Linked DNA regions of Luteitalea sp. TBR-22. The protein of the gene in region 1 interacts with the protein of each later gene in a pairwise test. Links are inferred from orthologs where the notes say so. Each region holds a gene or a part of one and is shown in the gene's direction. Other genes may lie near its edges.

The links.
Region 2: the proteins of groL (region 1) and aceE interact in binary tests that used the Escherichia coli proteins (3 or more experiments, as listed by UniProt). The link is inferred for Luteitalea sp. TBR-22 from one-to-one orthologs.

What each region holds. Positions count from the first base shown.
Region 1 is NZ_AP024452.1:3,731,551-3,735,694, forward strand. What follows is about bases 528-3,467. They hold groL (chaperonin GroEL), read left to right. Parts: upstream 528-1,156; coding sequence 1,157-2,779; downstream 2,780-3,467. Other genes in these bases: TBR22_RS15595 (helix-turn-helix domain-containing protein), read left to right, coding at 528-546; groES (co-chaperone GroES), read left to right, coding at 851-1,138; TBR22_RS15610 (energy transducer TonB), read right to left, coding at 3,014-3,467. Also shown: TBR22_RS15590 (phosphoribosylaminoimidazolesuccinocarboxamide synthase), read left to right, coding at 1-324; more of TBR22_RS15595, read left to right, coding at 340-527; more of TBR22_RS15610, read right to left, coding at 3,468-3,937; TBR22_RS15615 (VWA domain-containing protein), read right to left, coding at 4,087-4,144.
Region 2 is NZ_AP024452.1:4,282,891-4,286,448, reverse strand. Bases 1-3,192 are described here. They hold aceE (pyruvate dehydrogenase (acetyl-transferring), homodimeric type), read left to right. Parts: upstream 1-313; coding sequence 314-2,992; downstream 2,993-3,192. Other genes in these bases: TBR22_RS17975 (dihydrolipoyllysine-residue acetyltransferase), read left to right, coding at 3,012-3,192; TBR22_RS17985 (hypothetical protein), read right to left, coding at 1-216. Outside these bases: more of TBR22_RS17975, read left to right, coding at 3,193-3,558. UniProt on the Escherichia coli protein: Component of the pyruvate dehydrogenase (PDH) complex, that catalyzes the overall conversion of pyruvate to acetyl-CoA and CO(2).

The sequences.
Region 1 (4,144 bases):
GGAGCCGCGCACGCCGCCTCGCGCGGCATCCTCGTGGCCGACACCAAGTTCGAGTTCGGACTCGTCGAGGAGGGCGGCCAGGACCGCGTGATCCTCATCGACGAGGTGCTGACGCCGGACTCGTCGCGCTTCTGGCCGGCCGACCAGTACGCCCCGGGGGGGCCGCAGCCCAGTTTCGACAAGCAGTTCGTGCGCGAGTACCTCGAGCGCATCGCCTGGAACAAGCAGCCCCCGGTGCCGTCCCTGCCGACGGACGTGGTGGAACGCACCCGGGAGAAGTACCTCGACGCCTTCCGCCGGCTCACCGGCGCCGACCTGGCCTGAGGCTCTGGAGCCGGCATGGTGATGCACCGGGAGATCGATCGCCTCGTCGCCGAAATGGTCGACAAGGGCATCCACTACGCCGACGCCGCCCGCGAGTTCGAGCGCCGCTTCCTCGAGCACGCGCTCAAGGCCACCGACGGCAGCCTCACCCGCTGCGCCGCCCTCACCGGCCTGCACCGCAACACCCTCGCCCGCAAGGTCGCTGAGTACAAGCTGAAATAGGCTCGAGGCTCAGGGCTCACGGCTCAGGCCACCCCGAGCGGAGTCGAGGGGCGGACAGCGGGCCTACCCACCGACCGTCCCTGCATTCCCGGCATTCCCGGCATTCCCGGCATCGCGGCCTTGTGAGTGCCGAAGGCCCAGGGCCGAATGCCGAATTAGCACTCCCCCCTCTTGACTGCCAACACCGGCGAGCTATACTTGGCAGTCGTCCACCACGACTGCTAAGTCGCAGTGGACCAGTCGACAGTCTTCAGGGGGGCCTGCGGGCCCGCCGTCACATCTCTTCAGGAGTGGAGTGCACACCATGAACCTCCGACCGCTACACGATCGCCTGATCGTCGAACGCATCGAGGAAGGCGAGCAGCAGGTCAACGGCATCATCATCCCCGACTCGGCCAAGGAGAAGCCGCAGCAAGGGAAGGTGGTCGCCGTGGGCAAGGGCAAGGTCAAGGACGACGGCAAGGTGTCGCCCCTCGACGTGAAGCAGGGCGACACGATTCTCTTCGGCAAGTACTCGGGCCAGGAGATCAAGGTCGACGGCAAGGAATACCTGATCATGCGTGAGGACGAAGTCCTCGCGGTGATGGCGTAAGGGGAGGATCACACAAACATGGCCAAGCAAATCGTCTACGGTGCGGACTCGCGTCAGGCAATCCTTCGCGGCGTCAACCACCTCGCCGACGCGGTCAAGGTGACCCTCGGTCCCAAGGGACGCAACGTCGTCCTCGACAAGAAGTTCGGTTCGCCGACGATCACCAAGGACGGCGTCACCGTCGCCAAGGAGATCGAGCTCAAGGATCCGCTCGAGAACATGGGCGCGCAGATGGTGCGTGAGGTCGCGAGCAAGACCAGCGACATCGCCGGCGACGGCACCACCACCGCGACCGTGCTCGCGCAGGCCATCTACCGCGAGGGCGCCAAGAACGTCGTGGCCGGCGCCAACCCGATGGAGGTCAAGCGCGGCATCGACAAGGCCGTCGAGGTCGTGATCGAGCAGCTCAAGTCGTTCGCCAAGCCGGTGAGCGGCAACGCCATCGCCCAGGTCGGCACCATCTCGGCCAACAGCGACAGCACGATCGGCACGATCATCGCGGAAGCGATGGAGAAGGTCGGCAAGGACGGCGTGATCACGGTCGAGGAAGCCAAGTCCATGGAGACCTCGCTCGAGGTCGTCGAGGGCATGCAGTTCGACCGCGGCTACCTCTCGCCCTACTTCGTGACCGACCCGGACCGCATGGAAGTGGTCCTCGAGAACCCGGTCATCCTGATCCACGAGAAGAAGATCTCGTCGATGAAGGACCTCCTCCCGGTGCTCGAGCAGGTGGCCCGTGGCGGCCGTCCGCTGCTGATCATCGCCGAGGACATCGAGGGCGAGGCGCTGGCCACCCTCGTGGTCAACAAGCTGCGTGGCACGCTGCAGGCCGCGGCCGTCAAGGCCCCGGGCTTCGGTGACCGCCGCAAGGCCATGCTCGAGGACATCGCGATCCTGACGGGCGGCCGCGCGCTGACCGAGGACCTCGGCATCAAGCTCGAGAACGTCAAGCTCGAGGATCTGGGCCGCGCCAAGAAGGTCACGATCGACAAGGACAACACGACGATCGTCGAGGGCGCCGGCGCTGCCGCCGCCATCGAGGGCCGCGTCAAGCAGATCCGCACGCAGGTCGAGGACACCACCTCCGACTACGACCGCGAGAAGCTCCAGGAGCGCCTGGCGAAGCTCGTGGGCGGCGTCGCCGTCATCAAGGTCGGTGCGGCCACCGAGACCGAGATGAAGGAGAAGAAGGCGCGCGTCGAGGACGCGATGCACGCGACCAAGGCGGCTGTCGAGGAGGGCATCGTGCCCGGCGGCGGCGTGGCCCTGATTCGCGCCGGCAAGGCCCTCGAGGGCCTCAAGCTCGACACGCACGACCAGCAGGTCGGCGTCAGCATCATCAAGCGCGCCATCGAGGAGCCGATGCGCTGGATCGCGACCAACGCGGGCCAGGAAGGCACGATCATCGTGCAGCGCGTCAAGGAGAACGACACGGTGGAGTTCGGCTACAACGCCGGCGCCGAGAAGTTCGAGGACCTGATCGCGGCCGGCGTCATCGACCCGGTCAAGGTGGTCCGCACGGCGCTCCAGAACGCCGCCTCGATCGCCGGGCTGCTGCTCACCACCGAAGCGATGGTGTGCGACATCCCCGAGGAGAAGAAGCCCGAGCCGATGCCCCAGGGCGGCGGCGGGATGTACTAAGCGCCGGGCTCCGGGCTCCGGGCGACCGGGCACCGGGTCAGGCAGGTCGGGCCGGGTCTCAGGAACCGGCCCGAACCAGGGCGCCTCTCGAAGGCGCCCAGCTTTTCGTGTGGTGCGAAACGGGCCCGTCGGAGCGATCCGGCGGGCCCTTGTTCGTTCTGCGGCGAGGGTCGACAACTCCCGACTCCCGACTCCCGATTCCCGACTCCCGATTCCCGATTCCCGACTCCCGCCCTAGCGCAGGTTGAAATCCATCTCCACGGTCACCAGCACCGGGACGGCGACGCCCTGGCGGGTGCCGGGGCGGAAGCGCCACAGGCGCATCGCCTTGATGGCTTCCTCGTCGAGACCGAAGGTGCGATCGAGCGAGCGGATGACGCGGATGTCGCCGGCGCGGCCGTCGGGCATCACCACCACCTCGAGCAGCACGCGGCCCTGAATCTTGGCGCGCATCGCCTCGGTGGTGTACTGCGGCTTCACCTGCGAGATGAGCGTCGGCGAGGTGACGCCGGAGCCGGGGCGATACGCGCCGCCTCCAGTGCCCCCGCCGTAGCCGGGACCGAGCCCGCTGCCCTGCCCTGACCCGACGCCCGTGCCGGTCCCCGTCCCGGCACCACCGCCCGTGCCCGATCCCTGGGACGTGCCACCGGGGACCGCCGTGCGGTCGATGACACCGGCGATGGCGTTCTGCCCCGAGGCCAGGCTCTGCACCGGGATGTTCATCTGCGGCACGGGAGGCGGCGGATCGGGGTCCTTCGGCGGGTCGACCTTCGGCGGTTCGATGTTCACCTTCGGGGCCACCGGGACCGACATCTTGTCGCGGCCCGGCAACTCCATCCGCCGCGGCGGTTCGGGGCTCCGGTTGCCACCACCGCCACCGCCGCCACCCGGGCCCGGTTCGGCAAGGAACACGAGCTTGATCTCGCTGTCGTCCGGCTTCTGCTCGACGACGGCCTGGCCGGCCGGCACCGCACGGATGCCGAGGAACAGCAGGAGGGCGAAGCCGACGTGTGCAATGGCCGACGCCACCGCCGCGCCGCTGATCCGCTGCCGTCCCTGACCGAACTCGAGGTCGATCGTCGGATGGCCGCCGGTCGGCAGCATGAGCGACCCGTGATGCTCGTGGTCGGGGGGTGGGACGGCGGACGCGTCAGACATATCCGGGCGATTGCGAGAGAACGCGTTCATTCTGTCAGCACTCTTGCGATGGCCGCAACTCGTGCGCAGGAGTTGCGAGGGTCGTCGCTCCTGTGTCCGCGTCGGCGCACCTCCAGACTTAGACGCTTGAAACTGCGGCTTCGGCCGCCTCAGCGGGCAATGTAGCCCGCCCGGGCGCGGACACGGTGGTCGCGACGACCGACCCGT
Region 2 (3,558 bases), 550 kb from region 1 along the record:
CGATTCCGGGAGTTTCGACAGGTCGGCGCCGATGTCGGCCGGCGCGAAGCGGGCGGCCATCGCCTGCAGGTCCTGGCGCGCCGGGGCGGCGGGCGCCTGGCCGGACCGGGCTTCCGGCCTCGCCGGGAGGAGGGCCATGCAGGCGGCCAGGGCCAGGACGGCCATCGAAGCGCCGGCACGGACGCCGGCAGGGGGGACGCGACTGGTACCCATCATGCGGCGAATGATAATGTAAAGCGTTGTTCATACCCCGGCGCGGTCCGGAAGCGGACTCTGCCGCGCAGCCCGCCTGGCTACAGGATTCAGAATTCTCATGACCAACGGCCCCCAGGACGTCCAGGACACCACCGCCGCCATCGAGACCCAGGAGTGGATCGACTCGCTCGACTGGGTGATCACGCATGAAGGTCGCGAGCGCGTGGCGCAACTGCTCGACGCGCTCGAGTCGTACGCCCGCCACAAGGGCGTGCCACTTCCGTTCTCGGCGCACACGCCGTACATCAACACGATCTCGCCGGAGCATCAGCAGCCCTTCCCGGGCAGCCGCGAGATCGAGCGCCGCATCAAGAGCCTGGTCCGCTGGAACGCGATGGCCATGGTGGTGCGCGCCAACAAGAACTCGGACGGCATCGGCGGCCACATCTCGACGTTCGCCTCGTCGGCCACGCTGTACGAGGTGGGCTTCAACCACTTCTTCCGCGGCCCGGAGCATCCCGAGGGCGGCGACCTGGTGTTCTTTCAGGGCCATGCCTCGCCCGGCATCTACGCCCGCGCGTTCCTCGAGGGCCGGCTGACGCAGCAGCACCTCGAGAACTTCCGCCGCGAGCTCGCCGAGGGCGGCGGCCTGTCGTCGTACCCGCACCCGTGGCTGATGCCGAATTTCTGGCAGGTGCCGACGGTGTCGATGGGCCTCGGCCCGATCATGGCGATCTACCAGGCGCGCTTCTGGCGGTACCTCGAGCACCGCGGCCTGAAGAAGACCACGAAGAACAAGGTGTGGGCGTTCCTCGGCGACGGCGAGACCGACGAGCCCGAGACGCTCGGCGCGCTGACGCTCGCCTCGCGGGAGAAGCTCGACAACCTGATCTTCGTCATCAACTGCAACCTGCAGCGCCTCGACGGGCCGGTGCGCGGCAACGGCTCGATCATCCAGGAACTCGAGGGCGCGTTCCGCGGCGCTGGCTGGAACGTCATCAAGGTGATCTGGGGCAGCGAGTGGGACGACCTGCTGGCGCGCGACAAGACGGGCCTGCTGGCGCAACGCATGGCCGAGATCGTCGACGGCGAGTACCAGCGCCTGTCGGTCTCCGACGGCGCCTACGTGCGCGAGAAGTTCTTCGGCAAGTACCCGCAGCTGCTCGAGCTGGTCAAGCACCTCTCCGACGACCAGCTGAAGAAGCTGCGCCTCGGCGGCCACGACCCGGAGAAGGTCTACGCGGCCTACAAGCAGGCCACCGAGTCGAGCGGCCGGCCGACCGTGGTGCTGGCGCGCACCATCAAGGGCTACGGCCTCGGCGAATCGGGCGAGGGCAAGAACCCGACGCACCAGCAGAAGAAGCTGAACGAGGAAGAGGTCCTCAGCTTCCGCACGCGCTTCAACATCCCGCTGAGCGACGAGGATGTCGTCAAGATGCCGTTCTACCGCCCGGCGGAGAACAGCACGGAGATGACGTACCTGCAGGAGAAGCGCGCCGCCCTCGGCGGCTACCTGCCGCAGCGCCGCACCGACGCGCCGCGGATCGAGTTCGCCGGCCTCGACGAGAGCTTCGCCGAGTTCCTCAACGGCTCGGACGGCCGCGCCATCTCGACGACGATGGCGTTCGTGCGGATGCTGACCAAGATGCTGCGCGACAAGGAGTTCGGCAAGCTGGTGGTGCCGATCGTCCCCGACGAGGCGCGCACCTTCGGCATGGAGGCGCTGTTCCGGCAGGTCGGCATCTACTCGTCGACGGGCCAGCTGTACGACCCGATCGACAGCGATCAGCTGCTGTACTACAAGGAAGCCAAGGACGGGCAGATCCTCGAGGAAGGCATCACCGAGGCCGGCTCGATGTCGTCGTTCATCGCCGCGGGCACCTCCTACGCGACGCACGGCATCAACGCGATTCCGTTCTACATCTACTACTCGATGTTCGGCTTCCAGCGGGTCGCCGACCTGATCTGGGCCGCCGCCGACATGCGGACGCGCGGCTTCCTGCTGGGCGGCACGGCGGGCCGGACGACGCTGAACGGCGAGGGCCTGCAGCACCAGGACGGCCACAGCCACCTGGTGGCTTCGTCGGTGCCCAACTGCATCGCCTACGACCCGGCGTTCGCCTACGAGATCGCCGTGATCATCAAGGACGGCCTCCGTCGCATGTACCGCGACGACGAGAGCGTCTTCTATTACCTCACCCTGATGAACGGCAACTACGAGATGCCGCCCATGCCCGCCGGCACGGAAGAGGGGATCATCAAGGGCCTGTACAAGTTCAAGGCCTCCGGCCTGAAGAAGGCCAAGGCGCACGCGCAACTGCTCGGCAGCGGCGCGATCCTGCCCGGCGTCATCGACGCGGCCGCGATGCTCGAGAAGTACGGCGTGGCCGCCGACGTGTGGAGCGTCACCAGCTACACCGAACTGCAGCGCGACTGTCTCGCCGTCGATCGGTGGAACATGCTCCACCCGGCCGAGGCGCCGCGCGCGTCCTGGGTCGGCCAGCAGTTGGCCGGCGCCCCGGGCGTAGTGGTGGCCGCCTCCGACTACGTGAAGCTGATGCCGGCCGGCATCGACCATCACGTCTCGCAGCCGATGGCGCTGCTCGGCACCGACGGCTTCGGCCGCAGCGAGAGCCGCGAGGCGTTGCGCGACCACTTCGAGGTCGACGCGCGGCACGTCGTCGCGGCGACCCTGTCGCTGCTCGCGCGCGAGAAGCAGATCGACGTCAAGGTGGCGCAGGCCGCCTTCAAGGATCTCGGCATCAACCCCGAGAAGGCCAACCCCGCGCACGCGTAATCAAGGCATCGCAACGCTCATGGCAAACCAATTCACGCTGCCCTCGCTCGGCGACAACGTCAAGGCGGGGGATGTGCTCCGGGTGCTGGTCAAGGCCGGCGACGTGGTGGCTGTCGACCAGGCGGTGCTCGAGCTCGAGACCGACAAGGCGACGGTCGAAGTGCCCTCGACGATTGCCGGCACCGTGGCCGAGGTCAAGGTCAAGGAAGGCGATCGCATCGACGTGGGGCAGGTGATCTTCACGGTGAGCGGCGAGGCATCGGCGGCCCCGACCGGGGCCGCGCAGGTGCAGAAGGCCGCCGCGGCCGCCGTCGACCAACAGGACAAGGCCGAGCCGGTGCCCACGGCGCCGCCCGCGCCGGCCCCGACCGGCGGCGCTCGCATCGAGGTGACGGTGCCGTCGCTCGGCGAGAACGTCAAGGGCGGCGACGTCCTGAAGGTACTCGTCAAGGTCGGCGACTCGGTCTCGCAGGATCAGGGGATCCTCGAACTCGAGACCGACAAGGCGACCGTCGAAGTGCCGTCGCCGTCGGCCGGGACGGTCAAGGAAGTCGCGGTGAAGGACG